DNA from 2 places in the Caballeronia sp. LjRoot31 genome. Region 2 is predicted to be linked to the other one. Evidence: riboswitches for the same ligand, from Rfam matches in the RefSeq annotation. Region 2 holds a riboswitch; the other holds the start of a gene.
What was found. A riboswitch is a leader RNA that binds a small molecule or an ion and turns the genes downstream of it on or off. The one in region 2 is predicted to bind thiamine pyrophosphate.
Positions count from the first base shown of each region.

Region 1: another riboswitch for thiamine pyrophosphate. It lies ahead of thiC (phosphomethylpyrimidine synthase ThiC); the one in region 2 lies ahead of ACSQ8V_RS16500 (FAD-dependent oxidoreductase).

Region 1 is NZ_CAXURX020000001.1:1,294,203-1,302,112, forward strand. Features, by position in the region: gene arfB (alternative ribosome rescue aminoacyl-tRNA hydrolase ArfB) at 1-224, shown strand, start outside; gene ACSQ8V_RS05575 (L-lactate permease) at 561-2,159, opposite strand; gene ACSQ8V_RS05580 (hypothetical protein) at 2,381-2,515, opposite strand; gene ACSQ8V_RS05585 (hypothetical protein) at 2,769-3,197, opposite strand; gene ACSQ8V_RS05590 (glycine zipper 2TM domain-containing protein) at 3,453-3,665, opposite strand; gene thiC (phosphomethylpyrimidine synthase ThiC) at 4,006-5,937, opposite strand; TPP riboswitch at 6,270-6,398, opposite strand; gene ACSQ8V_RS05600 (EamA family transporter) at 6,935-7,888, shown strand.
Region 2 is NZ_CAXURX020000001.1:3,696,212-3,704,121, reverse strand. Features, by position in the region: gene ACSQ8V_RS16505 (ABC transporter ATP-binding protein/permease) at 1-771, opposite strand, end outside; TPP riboswitch at 1,144-1,274, shown strand; gene ACSQ8V_RS16500 (FAD-dependent oxidoreductase) at 1,512-2,657, shown strand; gene thiS (sulfur carrier protein ThiS) at 2,666-2,863, shown strand; gene ACSQ8V_RS16490 (thiazole synthase) at 2,887-3,699, shown strand; gene thiE (thiamine phosphate synthase) at 3,702-4,763, shown strand; gene ACSQ8V_RS16480 (ABC transporter ATP-binding protein) at 4,881-5,699, shown strand; gene mlaE (lipid asymmetry maintenance ABC transporter permease subunit MlaE) at 5,696-6,463, shown strand; gene mlaD (outer membrane lipid asymmetry maintenance protein MlaD) at 6,582-7,148, shown strand; gene ACSQ8V_RS16465 (MlaA family lipoprotein) at 7,246-7,910, shown strand, end outside.

The sequences.
Region 1 (7,910 bases), 2.4 Mb from region 2:
CGCGTGACGGGGTGATCATCATCAAGTCGCAGGAACACCGCACGCAGGACATGAATCGTGCAGCGGCGCTTGCCCGGCTCGACGAGATGATCCAGCGCGTCAGCGTGACACGCCGCACGCGCGTGGCGACGAAACCTACGCGGGCGTCGCAGTTGCGAAGGGTGGATGGAAAAGTGCGGCGAGGCGCGGTGAAGGCAACGCGCGGACGCGTAGTGGGGGAGTGAGGCGCACCAGCCAGTCTCAAGTCCATCTCGAATCTCGTCTCGAAGCCCATCTCGCACGGTGATCCGCTTCGAGCCCGCGGCCAACGATTGATGATCCCCTTCGCCGGGTTCGTCCCGATCCGCGCGACGAGATCCATACCGGCTAACAACCCATCTGCGCCGCCTCATGAATGTCGGTTCCGGCCACCCGCAATCACGCACGGCCGGAACTCAAACACTTCCGCGCCGCCGCTCAGCCACATGGGGCGCCAAGTCCGGCCACCCGCATCACGTGCGGCCGGAACACTGACGTTTACAACAACCCAGCAAGCAGCGAGACCGCCGCCCGCTTCCCCCTCAATGCGGAATCATCCACGTCAGCACATTTTGCTGCAGCCAGACCAGCACGCCGAGCAGCACCGTCAGCAGGATGGAGTGCTTGAACGTCTTCGCGAAAACCACGCCTTCCTTGCCTTTCAGTTCCGTGGTGGCTACACCTGTCGAGATGTTCTGCGGCGAAATCATCTTCCCCATCACGCCGCCCGATGAATTCGTGGCGGCCATCAGGATGGGATTGAGATTGAGCTGCCGTGCCGCGACCACCTGCAGATTGCCGAACAGCGCATTACCCGATGTATCGCTGCCGGACAGAAAGACTGCCACCCAGCCGAGGAACGCCGACACCAGCGGGAAGAATGCTCCCACCGACGCCACCCCGAGGCCCAGCGTGTAGTTCATTCCGGAGTAGTTCATCAGGTACGCGAGCCCGACAATGGTCGCGACCGTCAAAATGGCGATGCGCGTCTGCACCCAGGTATCCACGATTGACGCACCGAACTCGCTCGCCGGCAGCCGTACGATCAGGGCGGTAATGATCGATGCCACCAGGATCGCGGTGCCGGTCGCGAGCGGCTGAAAGTCCCAGATCGCGCCGTATGGCTGGTTATAGAGCGTGATGAAAACAGCTTTGTCGAGGCCCGGCCACGGCACCTTGACATCGCCGATCAGGAAGATCTTCGCGATCGTCCACACGATCACCACCACCGACACCACGATCCACGGCACCCAGCCCTGCCCGCCGGAAAGCTTGCCGCGGACCTGCGCCGCCCGATCCACGTTGACGGCGAAGCGCTCGTCCGGGGCAGGCTTCCAGACGCGCAGGAACGCAATCGTGAGGATCAGCGAAACCATCGACGCGAGCACGTCGGTGAGCGAGTAGCTGATGTAGTTCGCCGTGACGAATTGCGTGAGCGAGAACGTGCCACCGGCCACCAGCAGCACCGGCCAGATCTTGAGCATGTTGCGAAAGCCCGCGTACACGCCGATCACATAGAACGGCAGCAGCAGCGCGAAGAACGGCAACTGGCGGCCGACCATCTTGGCGAGCAAGTCGGGGGAGAGATGGGTCACCGCGCCGAGCACGGTGATTGGCACGCCGAGCGCGCCGAACGCGACCGGCGCCGTGTTGAAGATCAGTGTGAAGGTGAGCGCTTCGAGCGTCGGAAAGCCGAGCAGGATCAGCAGCGAACTCGTAATGGCGATCGGCGTGCCGAACCCGGAGATGCCTTCCAGGAGCGCGCCGAAGGAGAAGCCGATCACGACTAGCACGATGCGCCGGTCGTTCGGGAGGTTATCGATCATCCATATCCGGAACGCTTCGAAACGGCCCGAACGCTGCGCGATGTTATAGAGCAGGATCGCGGTGAAGACGATCCACATGACCGGCCAGACGGCGAACACGGCGCCTGCCGCGACGGAATCAATCGCCAGGCCAACGGGGAAGTGCCATACCGCGATGGCTACCACTATGCCAACGATCAGTCCGGCGAGCGACGCTTGCCAGGCAGGCCGGCGTGCCCAGCCGAGCAGGGCCAGCACGACTGCGATAGGCAGCACGGCGACGAGAAAGGACAGGCCGAGTGAGCCGCCGACGGGCGTCAGAATCTGGTGAAACATATCGTCTCCTGGTTTTTATTCTGCTGGACGCGCGGCGTTTTCTCCGGTCATGGCGACCGGTACTAACACCCCCGTGAGCTCGGTCGCGTTGCAATAAGCGCGCCGCCGCTCGACGCACCGTTGCAACTAAGCGCTTGCCTAATGCGTCTGGACTAAGGATAGAGCGAGGATGGCGCGCGTCAAGGACGGATTAACCATACCTTCGGGGTTGTATCGAAGCTTTAGGGCGTGGTGGGTTCGTGTGTCTTTGACGCGTCGGTCCCGGGCGAGTCGTGTGAAACCCGGCGCAACAGCCAGATGGAGATCACGCCAAGACAGGCGGCAAGCCAGAGCAGAACCAGCGCGAAGACCAGCATGATGAGGATTCCTGTAGCGATAGCGCCCGGGGTGGCGTAGCTATCAGGAACGTCAGCGAAAATCGTGCCATATCACACCGATTGCCGTGGAACCGTCCCGGACGCGCTATTTACGCGACCGGACAGCGCGAACAATCAGGGCACACAAAGTCGAACCGCGCTATTGCAGCGCGGTTCGCGTGAAAGCGTTACATCGAACGAGTAAGGCTCGCCCGGGCGGAAAAGCAGAGGGCGAAGCGCTCAGTGACGACGCTCAGTGACGATAATAATGTCCGCGCCCGCCGCCACCGTACCAGCCGAAGCCGACCGACAGCGATGGTCCATACCCGTACGCGGGATAACCGTAGCCCCCGTAATAAGCCGGATAGGGCGCGTAGACCGGATAGCTCGGGTAATAAGCGGGATACGGCGCATAGGCGACAGGCGGCGCAGCAACGTACTGCGGTGTTGTTGACGCATACGCGGAGGGGGGCGGGTTGTCGTTGCCTTGATAGCCCTGCGCATATCCGGTGCCGGGCGCCCCTGCAGGAGCGACAGGAATCTCTTGTTGCGCTTGTGCTGTGCTGACGACCGGGGTGCCCGGATAGGGTGGATACGCCGGGTAATAACCATACGGCACGTAGTAACAAGCGCTCAAGCTCAAAGCGCCCAAGAGGGCGGATAGTGCGAGCTTTGGGCTCATGATGCGACTCCTCATTGCGTCGAAACGCGACCGTTCGAATGAACGGGATGTCAGGAGCCTAGCGCATCGCCAAAACACGGGAAAGCACCGGGGATTACCCAATGTTTCGATCTGTTTCACTGGACGGGATGGCGGACGCACCCAAGCACTTAAATTCGGTTGTACCCAGCCGCTGTATTGTCAAAGTGAGGCGACCGGGCAAAGCGTGCCGGATGAAACATCATCTGGCACGCTGACATCACGCTGGCGTTCAACCTACTTGCCGACCTGGTTACCGATCAGGCCGCCCGCGGCCGCGCCGCCCACTGTCGATAGCGCACTGCCGCCAAGCGCTGCTCCCGCCACGCCGCCGACACCTGCGCCGACAGCCGTATCGCGTTGACGGGTGCTCATTTGATCGCATGCAGACAGGCCGCCGAGAAGTGCGGCAATCAGAGTCGCAGCGCCAATCTGTTTGATCTTGTCCATTTCAACTCTCCAAAAACGATGAATCACGAAGGTTTAACGGGTTGCTGTCAAACCGGCGAGGCTCCTCGTCGTACATGCGTTGCATGCCGCGCATGATTTGCGCTGGGCGGGTGAGCCTCACTGTCCACGTCCAACCCGGCGGCGAAAAGACAATTCCTGCCGGTTCCTTCAATGAAGAAGCAGAAACGGTGCCCGACCGTCGTATTCAGCAGACAAGTACTGGATTGAGCGTCCTCCAACGCAAAACGGCCTGTCGCATGTGACATGCGACAGGCCGTTTCTATTTTCACCGGGTCATCGTGCTTTACGGGCGACCGGCGTGGTCGTTGCTTGCTCGTTCTTACGTGCGCTGGTAAATCTCAGCGCCCTTTTTCACGAACTCGATCGCCTTCGTTTCCATGCCTTGCTTCAGCGCTTCGATATCCGATACCCCTTGCTTCGCCGCATATTCACGGACGTCCTGGGTGATCTTCATCGAACAGAAATGCGGGCCGCACATCGAGCAGAAATGCGCGACTTTGGCTGAGTCCTTCGGCAGGGTTTCGTCGTGGAATTCACGCGCCTTGTCCGGATCGAGTCCGAGATTGAACTGGTCGTCCCAGCGGAATTCGAAGCGCGCCTTGGAGAGCGCGTTGTCCCGCACCTGAGCACCCGGATGACCTTTCGCCAGATCGGCGGCGTGCGCGGCGAGCTTGTACGTGATGATGCCGGTCTTCACGTCGTCCTTGTTCGGCAGGCCCAGATGTTCCTTCGGCGTGACATAGCAGAGCATGGCGGTGCCGAACCAGCCGATCATCGCGGCGCCAATGCCCGACGTGATGTGGTCGTAGCCCGGCGCGATATCTGTTGTGAGCGGCCCAAGCGTGTAGAACGGTGCTTCGTCGCACCAGTCGAGTTGCAGGTCCATGTTCTCCTTGATGAGCTGCATCGGCACATGGCCCGGACCTTCGATCATCACCTGCACGTCATGTTTCCACGCAATCTGCGTCAGCTCGCCGAGCGTCTTCAGTTCGCCGAGCTGGGCTTCGTCGTTGGCGTCGTAGATTGAGCCGGGACGCAGGCCGTCGCCGAGCGAAAAGCTCACGTCGTAGGCCTTCATGATTTCGCAGATGTCTTCGAAGTGCTCGTACAGGAAGCTTTCCTTGTGATGCGCCAGACACCATTTCGCCATGATCGACCCGCCGCGCGAGACAATGCCCGTCATGCGGTTCGCGGTCATCGGCACATAGCGCAACAACACGCCGGCGTGGATCGTGAAGTAATCCACACCCTGTTCCGCCTGTTCGATCAGCGTGTCGCGGAAGATTTCCCAGGTCAGGTCTTCGGCCTTGCCGTTGACCTTTTCGAGCGCCTGATAAATCGGCACCGTGCCAATTGGCACCGGGCTATTGCGGATAATCCACTCGCGCGTTTCGTGAATATGCTTGCCGGTCGACAGATCCATGACCGTGTCGCCGCCCCAGCGGATGGCCCAGGTCATCTTGTCGACTTCTTCGCCAATTGACGACGTCACCGCCGAATTGCCGATATTCGCGTTGATCTTCACCAGGAAGTTCCGGCCGATGATCATCGGCTCGCTTTCCGGGTGGTTGATATTCGCCGGGATGATCGCGCGGCCGCGGGCGACTTCCTCGCGCACGAACTCGGCTGTGATTTCCTTGGGTGCGTTGGCACCGAAGGCCTGGGCGCCGAACGCCTGGCCGGGATGCTGGCGACCCATCATCGTGGCGAGCTTTTCGCCGTTCGGGCCGCTCGTGCGCAGCGATTCCAGATATTCAGCACGGCGCTGGTTCTCGCGGATCGCGATGTATTCCATCTCCGGCGTGATGATGCCCTGGCGCGCGTAGTGCATCTGCGAGACGTTCTTGCCCGGCACAGCGCGGCGCGGCGTGCGATGCAAGCCTTTGAAACGCAGGTCGGCAGTCGCCGGATCGGCGGCGCGCTCACGGCCGAAGTTGCTTGAGAGACCACTGAGAGACTCCGTATCGCCGCGTTCTTCGATCCAGCCCTGGCGCACGGCCGGCAGACCCGATCGGATATCGATCTTGGCTTCCGGGTCCGAATACGGGCCGGAGCAATCGTAGACATAGACCGGTGGATTTTTTTCGCTGCCGAAACTTTCGTTGGTATCGGATTGGGTGATTTCACGCATCGGCACGCGGATGTCGGGACGTGAGCCCGTCACGTAGATCTTGCGTGAATTGGGCAGCGGCGCGATGGCGGCAGCGTCGACGACGGCGTCGTCGGACAGGAATTTCGGATTGGCATTCATGCGGCTCTCCTGTGTCGACCGGAATTAGCGTGTCGACCGGGGTGGGCGCGTCGACCAGAGTGGGCGCTTTGGCGCTTACTCTGGTCCCATGGCGCTTACTCCGATCCCATGCGCTTACTCCGGTCCCATGCAGATGGTTGCTGTGGGGACGGATGTTTCCCAGCCGGTCCGCGAAAAAACGCCAAACGCGCGAAATTGCACGAATGGCATCAATTGGCACGAGAACCGGCTGAGTCAAACGCTAGCTACGGGAGACCGAAGAAAAGCAGAGAAGAAGGCGGGCGGACTTGGCAGGGAACGCGAGGAAGAGATAGACCCAAAAGACCCCAGCGCTGCGAAATCCGAACGCTTCCCTGCGCTGGCATTATCCAGATCAGGTTCAAAGGGTATTTCTCACCCGCGACACACGGACAATCCAGTGACAGATTGCGATGTGCAGCGCAGGACCCCCGCGTTAGCAGTCGCAACAATACACCTCGCCGTAGCGTGTTGGCAACCATCTGTAACACTCCCGCGTGCGTGTGCATGGCTTACTGCATAATGGCGACCACCGTGTTTTCCCGGATGCGGTCCGATATTTTTCACGAAACGGTCCGGCAAACTCGCGGCGGCTCCTGCCGGCTTTTTGAGCCGTTATCGAGCTTCGGCACGTTGTTGCCCGACCCCTTTTCCTGCTTCCGACATGTTGTCCTGCCTTGCCCGTTTTGCCGCGACGCTCAAGCGGCATGCGCGCCGCTCTTTGTTTCCCCCGGTCCCGGGTGAAACGAAACCGGCGGTTGTAGGCCTGCCCGTTTGGCCGGCTGACGTTGCAATCATCTTCGTCGCGGAGTAACGGATGTCCACACCGTTGCCGCCCGCGCGGTCGTCTGATTCCGATTCTTCAGCTTCGCCGTTTGTGCCGCCGGCACAACCTCCGCAGTCGCAGCCCTCGGCCGACGTGTTGCCGTTTCCGCACGCAGCAGCCAACGCGCCATCGCCAGACGTTCTGCCAGACGTGATGAGCCAGCAACCCTTGGCCGATACCCCTGCGCGTCGCCCGTTCAATCTTCCCGGCCATTTCCCGTTCCGGCTTCCCGCGACGCGCGGCGGCCGCGTGGCGCTTGCCCTTTGCGTCGTGTACCTCGTATGGGGTTCGACCTACATGGCGGTGCATCTGTCGCTGGAAGCGTTCCCGCCGCTGATGCTGTCCGGGTTGCGCAACCTGTTCGCCGGCATCGGTTTGTTCATCTTTGCTGCGCGTCGGGACCCGGTCTGGCCGACTTTCGCCGAAGTGCGAAACGCCGCGGCGGTCGGAACGTTGCTTGTGGGTTTGTCGAGCGGAATGCTCGCGTTCGGTATGCGCACGGTCGAGACCGGCACTGCCGCGGTCATGGTGGCGACCGTGCCGTTGTTCGCCACGGTCATCGCCGCGATTGCAGGCCGCAAAGTGGCGAAGGGTGAGTGGGTAGCCGTCGGGCTTGGGCTGGTCGGGATTGCGTTGCTGAATCACGGCGATCCGTCGTCGGGTTCAACCGCCGGCAGTCTTGCGATCCTGTGCGGCGCAGTTTTCTGGGCAGGCGGCTCGTTTCTCGCGGGGCGTCTGAAGCTGCCGTCCGACCTGCTGGTATCGACTGCACTGCAGATCGGCCTTGGCGGGGCGATGGCGACCATCGTTGCGTGGGTATCGGGCGAACGTATCGTGAGCATGGGGTTCACGCCGTTTTTGGCTTATCTCTATCTGATGCTCGTCGGTTCGATGGCCGCGTATGTCGCGTATGCGTACCTGATTCGCCACACGAGTCCGATTATCGCGAGCAGCTGCATGTACGTGAATCCCGTGGTGGCCGTGGTGATAGGTGCGCTGTTTCTCGGCGAAGTGATCACGAAGTGGACCGTGATGGCAACCCTCATCATTCTGGCGAGCGTGGGTTTGTCGTTCTGGTTCGATTACAAGAGGCGTGGGCTGGTTTGACGGCGGGCGTGACGGCTGACAG
Region 2 (7,910 bases):
GGCGTTGGTGTTTTCCGTCGCGATGCCGTCGTAAAACGCGATTTGCTCGGCGTTCTCACGAATGCGGATCAGGCCGAAACGGAAGTTGGCTTCCACTTTCTGCGCCTGGTAATTAATCGATACCAGCGGGTGGCCGAAACGCTGGATTAGCAGCGAGCCGAGCACTGCGTACAGCGCGGCGGCCCAGACCATGTAGCCCGGAATAGTGATCGGCGTGCCGAACAACGAGAAACTCAGCGCGCCAGCCAGCGTCCACAGGATCGTGATGAAGGTGACGAGCGTGACGAGCGTGGACAACAGATCCAGCGACAAAGACAGCGTGGTCGTGGCGAAAGACTGCAGGTCGTCGCTGATCCGCTGGTCGGGGTTATCGGCGAGACGATCGCGTTCTATACGGTAGAAGGCTTTATCGCCGAGCCATTGTTCGAGGTACCGGTGCGTGAGCCATTGGCGCCACCGGAAGCCGAGCATCTGGCGCAGATACCGGCCATACACGGCGAGCAGGATGTACGCGAACGCGAGGCCCGCGAAGATCAGCAGCAAGCGTGGAAACTCGGCGACCCGCTTGGCCTGCAGCGTGTTATAGAAGTCCGCGCTCCAGGTGTTCAGGCGGACATTGATGTACACAACCGTCATGTTGATCGCGATGATCGCGATCAGCAAAAGCCATGCAATGCCGCGTTCTTCCGATACCCAGTAAGGCTTGATAAGACTCCACGCCGACACTTTGTCGGCGTTTTGTTCTGTGTTGCCGGGAGGTGTGGTGGTCATGAGCTTCCTGAAGACGTGCCGGCTCGGCGGCAGGTTGTAACTTGGCGGTATCGTATCGATGCGGAGGGTCCTGCTCCGTCTCAATGATCGTAAGAGGCCATTAAAGACGGCGCGTGCCGGAGCATTGTTTCGGGCGTGGCTTAATTCTTCCTTAATCCTCGCCCGGCTGGCGACCGCCCGCTGATGCAATGCAGCAGCGAGGCGCTTGCCGTACGCGTATGCTGCCGGCCAACCAAGACGAATCGGCGTTCGCGGCATTGTGCCAGAGTGCGCGTACCGCGAACGAAAGGGAAGGCTGTCCGGTCTTGTCCGCGCCGGGTCCCCGGCTTTTCCCGGTTTGCGGGTCGTTTCGCTTTTATGTTTTAATGATCGATGACGAAACAGGGGTGCTTCGGCACGCGTCTGCCTCCTTGAAATAACGGAGAAACGCGCGGCGAGGCTGAGAGAGTCCCTTTGCACCCGATCCGGGTAATACCGGCGAGGGAAGTTTCCGGAAACCGCCGCGTTTCCAGTTTCTTCCAGTATTGGCTGGCACAGGAGCCGCAGGTTATGCGCTCCCGAGCCGCTTTCTCGCCGTGGTTTCGTCCCTGAATTATGTTTTGTGCGCCGCGCGTGCAACCAGGGTTCGAAACGGGCGTTCCTCCCGATCTCGATTTCCGTGCTGTGTGCTCCGTGCGTTCTGCAGCGTCTGCTGAGGAGGCATCGTCATCGTGAACACCGTTGTGCATTCCCATTCCACTATGCACTCCACGCATTCCCGTGCGTCCGGGCGAGACGACTTTGCCGTCGTTGGCGGTGGCTTGTGCGGGCGGCTGGTCGCCTGGCTGCTGGCGGGCGCGGGGCACCGTGTGGCGCTATACGATCGCGGCGACGCCGCCGGCACGCAATCGGCCGCATGGGTCGCGGCGGCGATGCTCGCGCCGCTCGCCGAGGCCGCCAGCGCTGAATTGCTGATTACTGAACTCGGTGCGGCATCGCTTGAGCGCTGGCCGGGTTTTATCGCTGAAATGCCGGAACCGGTGTTTTTCCAGCGCAATGGCACGCTGGTCGTCTGGCATGCCGGCGACCGCGCCGAAGCGCCGCTGTTCGAGCGCCGTTTGCGCGCGAATGCGCCTTCGGAGCTTTTCCAGAACGGCTTCGTCAAGCTCTCCGGCGCGCAAGTCGCGGCGGCGGAACCGTCGCTCGGCACGCGTTTTCCGCAAGGCTGGCTGCTGCCGAACGAAGGCCAGCTCGACAACCGGCAAGTGCTGACTGCGCTGGCTGCGGGGCTGGCCGAACGTAACGTCGATCTTCACTGGAATACGACGATCGATACCGATACCCCGCCGGACGCGCATTTCGTGATCGATTGCCGGGGGCTCGGCGGCAAACCGGCATGGCCGGCGTTAAGGGGCATTCGTGGCGAAGTAGCCCGTGTGCATGCGCCGGGTATCGGCCTGACGCGGCCGGTGCGCTTGCTGCATCCGCGTTATCCGCTTTATATCGCGCCGAAACAGGACGACCTTTACGTGATCGGTGCGACCGAAGTGGAAGGCGAAGACATGTCGCCGATGACCGTACGCTCCGCGCTCGAACTCCTGAGCGCGGCGTTCGCGGTGCATCCGGGTTTCGGCGAGGCGCGCATTCTCGAACTCAATTCGCAATGTCGGCCGACCTTGCCCGACCATCGTCCGGCAATTGTCTGGGACGGCGCACGAACCTTGCGGGTGAACGGGTTGTATCGACACGGTTACATGATCGCGCCCGAAGTCGCCGACTCCGCCCGCGCCCTCGCCGAAGCGCTGCTTGGCGGTGCGATCACCAATCCGGATTCCTTCGACGACTGGCGCCGCCAAGCCCGCTGGTCCGCCTTGCTGCGCTGCGAACACGCGGCGCCCGTGCTTTGACTTTCATCATGAACATTCACATCAATCAGCAGCCTTTTTCCATGCCCGACGCAGCCACCGTCACCGACGCCCTCGCGGCCTTCGGCGCAAAACCGCCGTTCGCCGTGGCGCTGAACGGGCAATTCGTGGCGCGTGGCGAACATGCATCGAAGGCGCTTACGGCTGGCGACAAACTCGATATCGTCTCGCCGGTCGCCGGCGGCTGAGGGTAACCAAAGGGAATCGAACCATGACTTCAACCATCACCACAGCCGATACCCTCACGCTCTACGGCACGTCGTTCCCGAGCCGGGTGCTGCTGGGGACGTCGCGCTATCCGTCGCTGCAATCGCTGTCGGATTCTATCGATGCCGCCCGTCCCGGCATGGTCACCGTCGCGTTGCGGCGCCAGTCGAACACGGGCGAGGCCGGTTTCTTCGATGTCCTCAAGCGTCACGGCGTCGCGTTGCTGCCCAACACGGCCGGCTGCCAGACCGTGGACGAAGTGCTGACCACGGCGCGCATGGCGCGTGAACTCTTCGATACCCCGTGGCTGAAGCTCGAACTGATCGGTGACGACTACACGCTGCAGCCCGATCCGATCGGCCTCGTGGAAGCCGCTGAAATACTGATCCGTGAGGGGTTCAAGGTGCTGCCGTATTGCACCGAGGATCTGGTGATCGGCCGGCGTCTGCTCGATGTCGGTTGCGAGGCGTTGATGCCGTGGGGCGCGCCTATCGGAACGGGGAAAGGGGTGACAAATCCCTACGGATTGCGCACGCTGCGTGAGCGGCTGCCGGATGTGCCGCTTATCGTCGATGCCGGTCTTGGCGTGCCGTCGCATGCGTGCCAGGTGATGGAGTGGGGTTTCGACGGCGTGTTGCTGAACACGGCTGTCTCACAGGCGACGTTTCCGCCGCAGATGGCGCGTGCGTTTGCGCTGGGCGTCGAGGCGGGGCGAATGGCCTATCTCGCCGGGCCGATGGCCGAGCGTGATAGCGCACAAGCGAGCACGCCGGTGGTCGGCATGCCGTTCTGGCATCAAGACGGGAGTGCTGCATGAGTATGGCATTGCTGGATAAGGAAGTATTTTGGCCCCCGGCGGATGAATTGCTGGAAGCCGCCGAGCGAATCCGGCGGCGGCTGGGCGAGTGGCCGGCGGGATCGAAGACATGGCGAATCTGCTTGAGCGAGCCGGATCATCCGCGCTCGGGTGATTTGATCGTGGATGGCGGCGTTGAGCCGTTGCCGAAGGGAGTTGGGCGTCTGGAGGTAGAAGCGGGGAGGGCGACGCTGCATCTGGATAACGTCGAGTACACGCTGGAGGGCGAATGGTCGGATGATTGGCCGGCGGCGCTGGCCGCATTCCTTGATTGCGGTTTCGAGCCGCACGACGCGCTTGTGCTGGCGCTTGCGTGGCGCCCGGCCAATCTGGACGAACTCGACGCGTGGCCCGTCGATTTTTCCACGTTCCCGAAGGTCGGGAAATTGCCGGCGGCCCCTTCAAAGCCTTTCCCCCATTGCCCGGAGAGGCTTGGCTTATATCCCGTCCTGCCGAGCGCGGAATGGGTCGAACGGGTTCTCGATCAAGGCGTCCGAACGGCGCAATTACGCCGCAAAACCACCGATTCCGGCGATTTGAAGCAGGAAATCGAACGGTCGGTGGCGGCGGGCGCGAAGCACGAGGCGCAGCTTTTTATCAATGATCATTGGCAGGAAGCCATCAAGGCCGGTGCGTACGGCGTGCATCTCGGGCAGGAAGACGTGGAGACTGCCGACCTGAACGCGATTGCCGAAGCGGGCTTGCGCTTGGGCCTGTCGACCCATGGCTACTATGAAATGCTGAAGGCGCTGCATTTCAAGCCGAGCTACCTCGCGCTCGGCGCGGTGTTCCCGACCACGACGAAAATCATGCCAACGGCGCCACAAGGTTTGTCGCGTTTGACACGTTATGTGCGCTTGCTCGACGGCATCGTGCCGCTCGTTGCAATTGGCGGCATCAACGGCCCGGTTTTGCGACAAATTATTTCAACCGGCGTGGGAAGTGCAGCAGTCGTGCGGGCCGTTACAGAGGCGCCGGATCTGGGTGCCGCCATTTCTGCGCTGCAACAGGAATTCGGGCGATAATGCGCCGGATTCGGGAAAATATTCAGCCGTTAAACCAACCGAAGGGGGCCCCCACGACACCCGTTGCGTAGAGGCCCTATAATTCGGCCCTCTTGTGTAAAAGGATTGTCAGCCTTCGTGTCAGCTTCTCCCGAGACCTTGCTAGAGCTTCGCGACGTCGATTTCGGCTACGGCGACCGGCTCGTATTATCGAACCTGAACATGCGCTTCAAGCGCGGTCAGGTCGTGGCTGTCATGGGCGGTTCCGGCTGTGGCAAGACGACCGTGCTGCGCTTGATCGGCGGTTTGGTGAAGGCTAAACGCGGCCAGGTGTTGTTCGGCGGCAAGGACGTCGGCACGCAGACCCGCGACGGCCTTTACGCGCTTCGCCGCAAGATGGGGATGCTGTTTCAGTTCGGCGCGTTGTTCACCGATCAATCCGTATTCGATAACGTCGCGTTCCCGCTGCGGGAACACACCGATCTCCCCGAAGAACTCCTGCGTGACCTCGTGCTGATGAAGCTCAACGCGGTCGGTTTGCGGGGGGCGCGCGATCTCGCGCCGTCGGAGATATCGGGCGGCATGGCTCGCCGCGTGGCGCTTGCCCGTGCCATCGCGCTGGATCCCGAACTGATGATGTACGACGAGCCCTTTGCAGGCCTCGATCCCATTTCGCTCGGCATCACGGCTAATTTGATCCGCACGCTGAACAGCGCGCTCGGCGCCACGTCCATTCTGGTGACGCACGACGTGCCGGAATCGTTCGCCATTGCCGATTACGTGTATTTCATCGCGAACGGCGGCGTTCTGGCTGAAGGCACGCCGGCGCAGTTGCGGGCGTCCCAGGAACCGTCGGTTCGGCAGTTTATCGACGGTACGCCGGACGGTCCGTTCAAATTTCACTATCCAAGCACGACGCCGCTGGCGGCGGACTTTGGACTTGGAGCAAAAGCATGATCAGCGCCATCGGACGGTCGGTGCTCGGCAGCTTCGGCACGATTGGTTACGCGACGCGCATGTTCCTGCGCCTGGTCGTCGAATTCTTTCCGTTGATGCGCCGGCCGCGCCTTGTCACGAAACAGATCCTGTTTGTCGGTAACTATTCGCTGTTGATCATCGCGGTTTCGGGCTTGTTCGTGGGTTTTGTGCTCGGTTTGCAGGGTTATCTCACCCTTAACCGATACGGCTCCGAGCAAGCGCTCGGCCTCCTGGTGGCGCTGTCGCTGGTGCGCGAACTCGGGCCGGTGGTGACCGCGTTGCTGTTCGCGGGTCGCGCGGGCACGTCGCTGACGGCGGAAATCGGCCTGATGAAAGCCGGCGAGCAGCTTACCGCCATGGAAATGATGGCGGTCGATCCGCTCAAGGTGGTGGTGGCGCCGCGCTTCTGGGCGGGCATCATCGCCATGCCGATTCTGGCCGCCATTTTCAGCGCGGTCGGCATTTTCGGCGGTTATGTGGTCGGCGTGCTGATGATCGGCGTGGATTCGGGCGCGTTCTGGTCCCAGATGCAAGGCGGCATCGACGTATGGAGCGACGTAGGCAACGGCGTGATCAAGAGCCTGGTGTTCGGCTTTGCCGTCACGTTCATTGCGTTGTTCCAGGGTTATGAAGCCCAGCCGACGCCGGAAGGCGTTTCGCGCGCAACCACGAAAACGGTGGTGTACGGCTCGCTGGCCGTGCTCGGGCTGGATTTCCTGCTGACCGCGCTGATGTTCAACTGACTACTCCGGGCCGGACCGCGACGCTCTTTATGTCGCGATTCGGTTCACCGGTTCGTGGACGTTGTGAAGGGCACAGTCCTTCACACAAAAAACTGCGACAAGATTCTTTGGGAAGACGATGAAAAAGACTGCTGCTCTCGACTTTTGGGTCGGCCTCTTCGTGGTGCTGGGCTTCGTGGCGCTGTTATTCCTTGCGTTGAAGGCGGGCAACATGAGCTCGCTGTCGTTTCAGCCGACCTACGCGGTCAAGCTGAAATTCGACAATATCGGCGGGCTGAAGCCGCGTGCGCCGGTGAAGAGCGCGGGCGTGACGGTGGGCCGTGTGGATTCGATCGGTTTTGACCAGAACACGTATCAGGCGTTGGTCACCATTGACCTCGACAAGCAATATCAGTTTCCGAAGGATTCGTCGGCGAAGATCCTGACGTCGGGCTTGCTCGGCGAGCAGTACATCGGCCTGGAGCCGGGCGGCGACGACCAGATGCTCAAAGCGGGCGACACCATTTCGATGACGCAATCGGCGGTGGTTCTTGAGAATCTGATCGGGCAATTCCTGTACAACAAAGCGGCGGATTCGGGCGCATCCAAGAGTCCGGCAACCTCTGCCGCACCTGCTGCAACGCCTGCCGCGCCAGCTTTCCCGGGCGCCGCGAGCGCGATGGGCGCGAGCGCGGCGACTCAATGAGCCGGACTGGCGGTTCCAGATTCCAGGCAGTCGAAGGCGTGCCGATCTCGCAGTACGGGCGTGGCCTTCGGATCAGCATCAATAAGGAGAAGAACAAATGCAGGCAATGCGCGTAAATAGCGCGGCTGTGATAGTCGCGGTGGCGGTGCTTGCCGGGTGCGCAACCGTCACCACGCCGACCAAGGGTGATCCGTTCGAGAGTTACAACCGGACGATGTTCACGATCAACGACAAGATCGATGAAGTCGCGCTCAAGCCGATTGCCAAGGGGTACGTGTACGTTACGCCGCAGCCGGTGCGCGACAGTGTCACAAATTTCTTCGGCAATATCGGCGATATTTATACCGCTGCGAACAATCTGGTGCAGTTGAAGATTGCAGACGGCGTGTCGGACATCATGCGTGTCGTGATGAACTCGATCTTCGGCGTGGCCGGCTTGTTCGACGTAGCTAGCGTTGCCGGACTGCCGAAGCACACCCAGGATTTCGGCTTGACGCTCGGCCATTACGGCGTGCCGGCGGGCCCCTATGTCGTGCTGCCGTTGCTGGGACCGAGCACGGTGCGTGATACGGCGGGTACGGTTGTCGATTATTTCGGCAGCGTGACGAGCTTCGTGGACCCGACCTGGTTCCGTTCCACGCTCTTCGGTCTGCAACTGATCAACACGCGAGCCAACTTGCTGGGCGCGGGCGACGTGCTGGCGGGCGCGGCGCTCGACAAGTATTCGTTCGTGCGTAATGCATATCTGCAACGCCGCCAGTA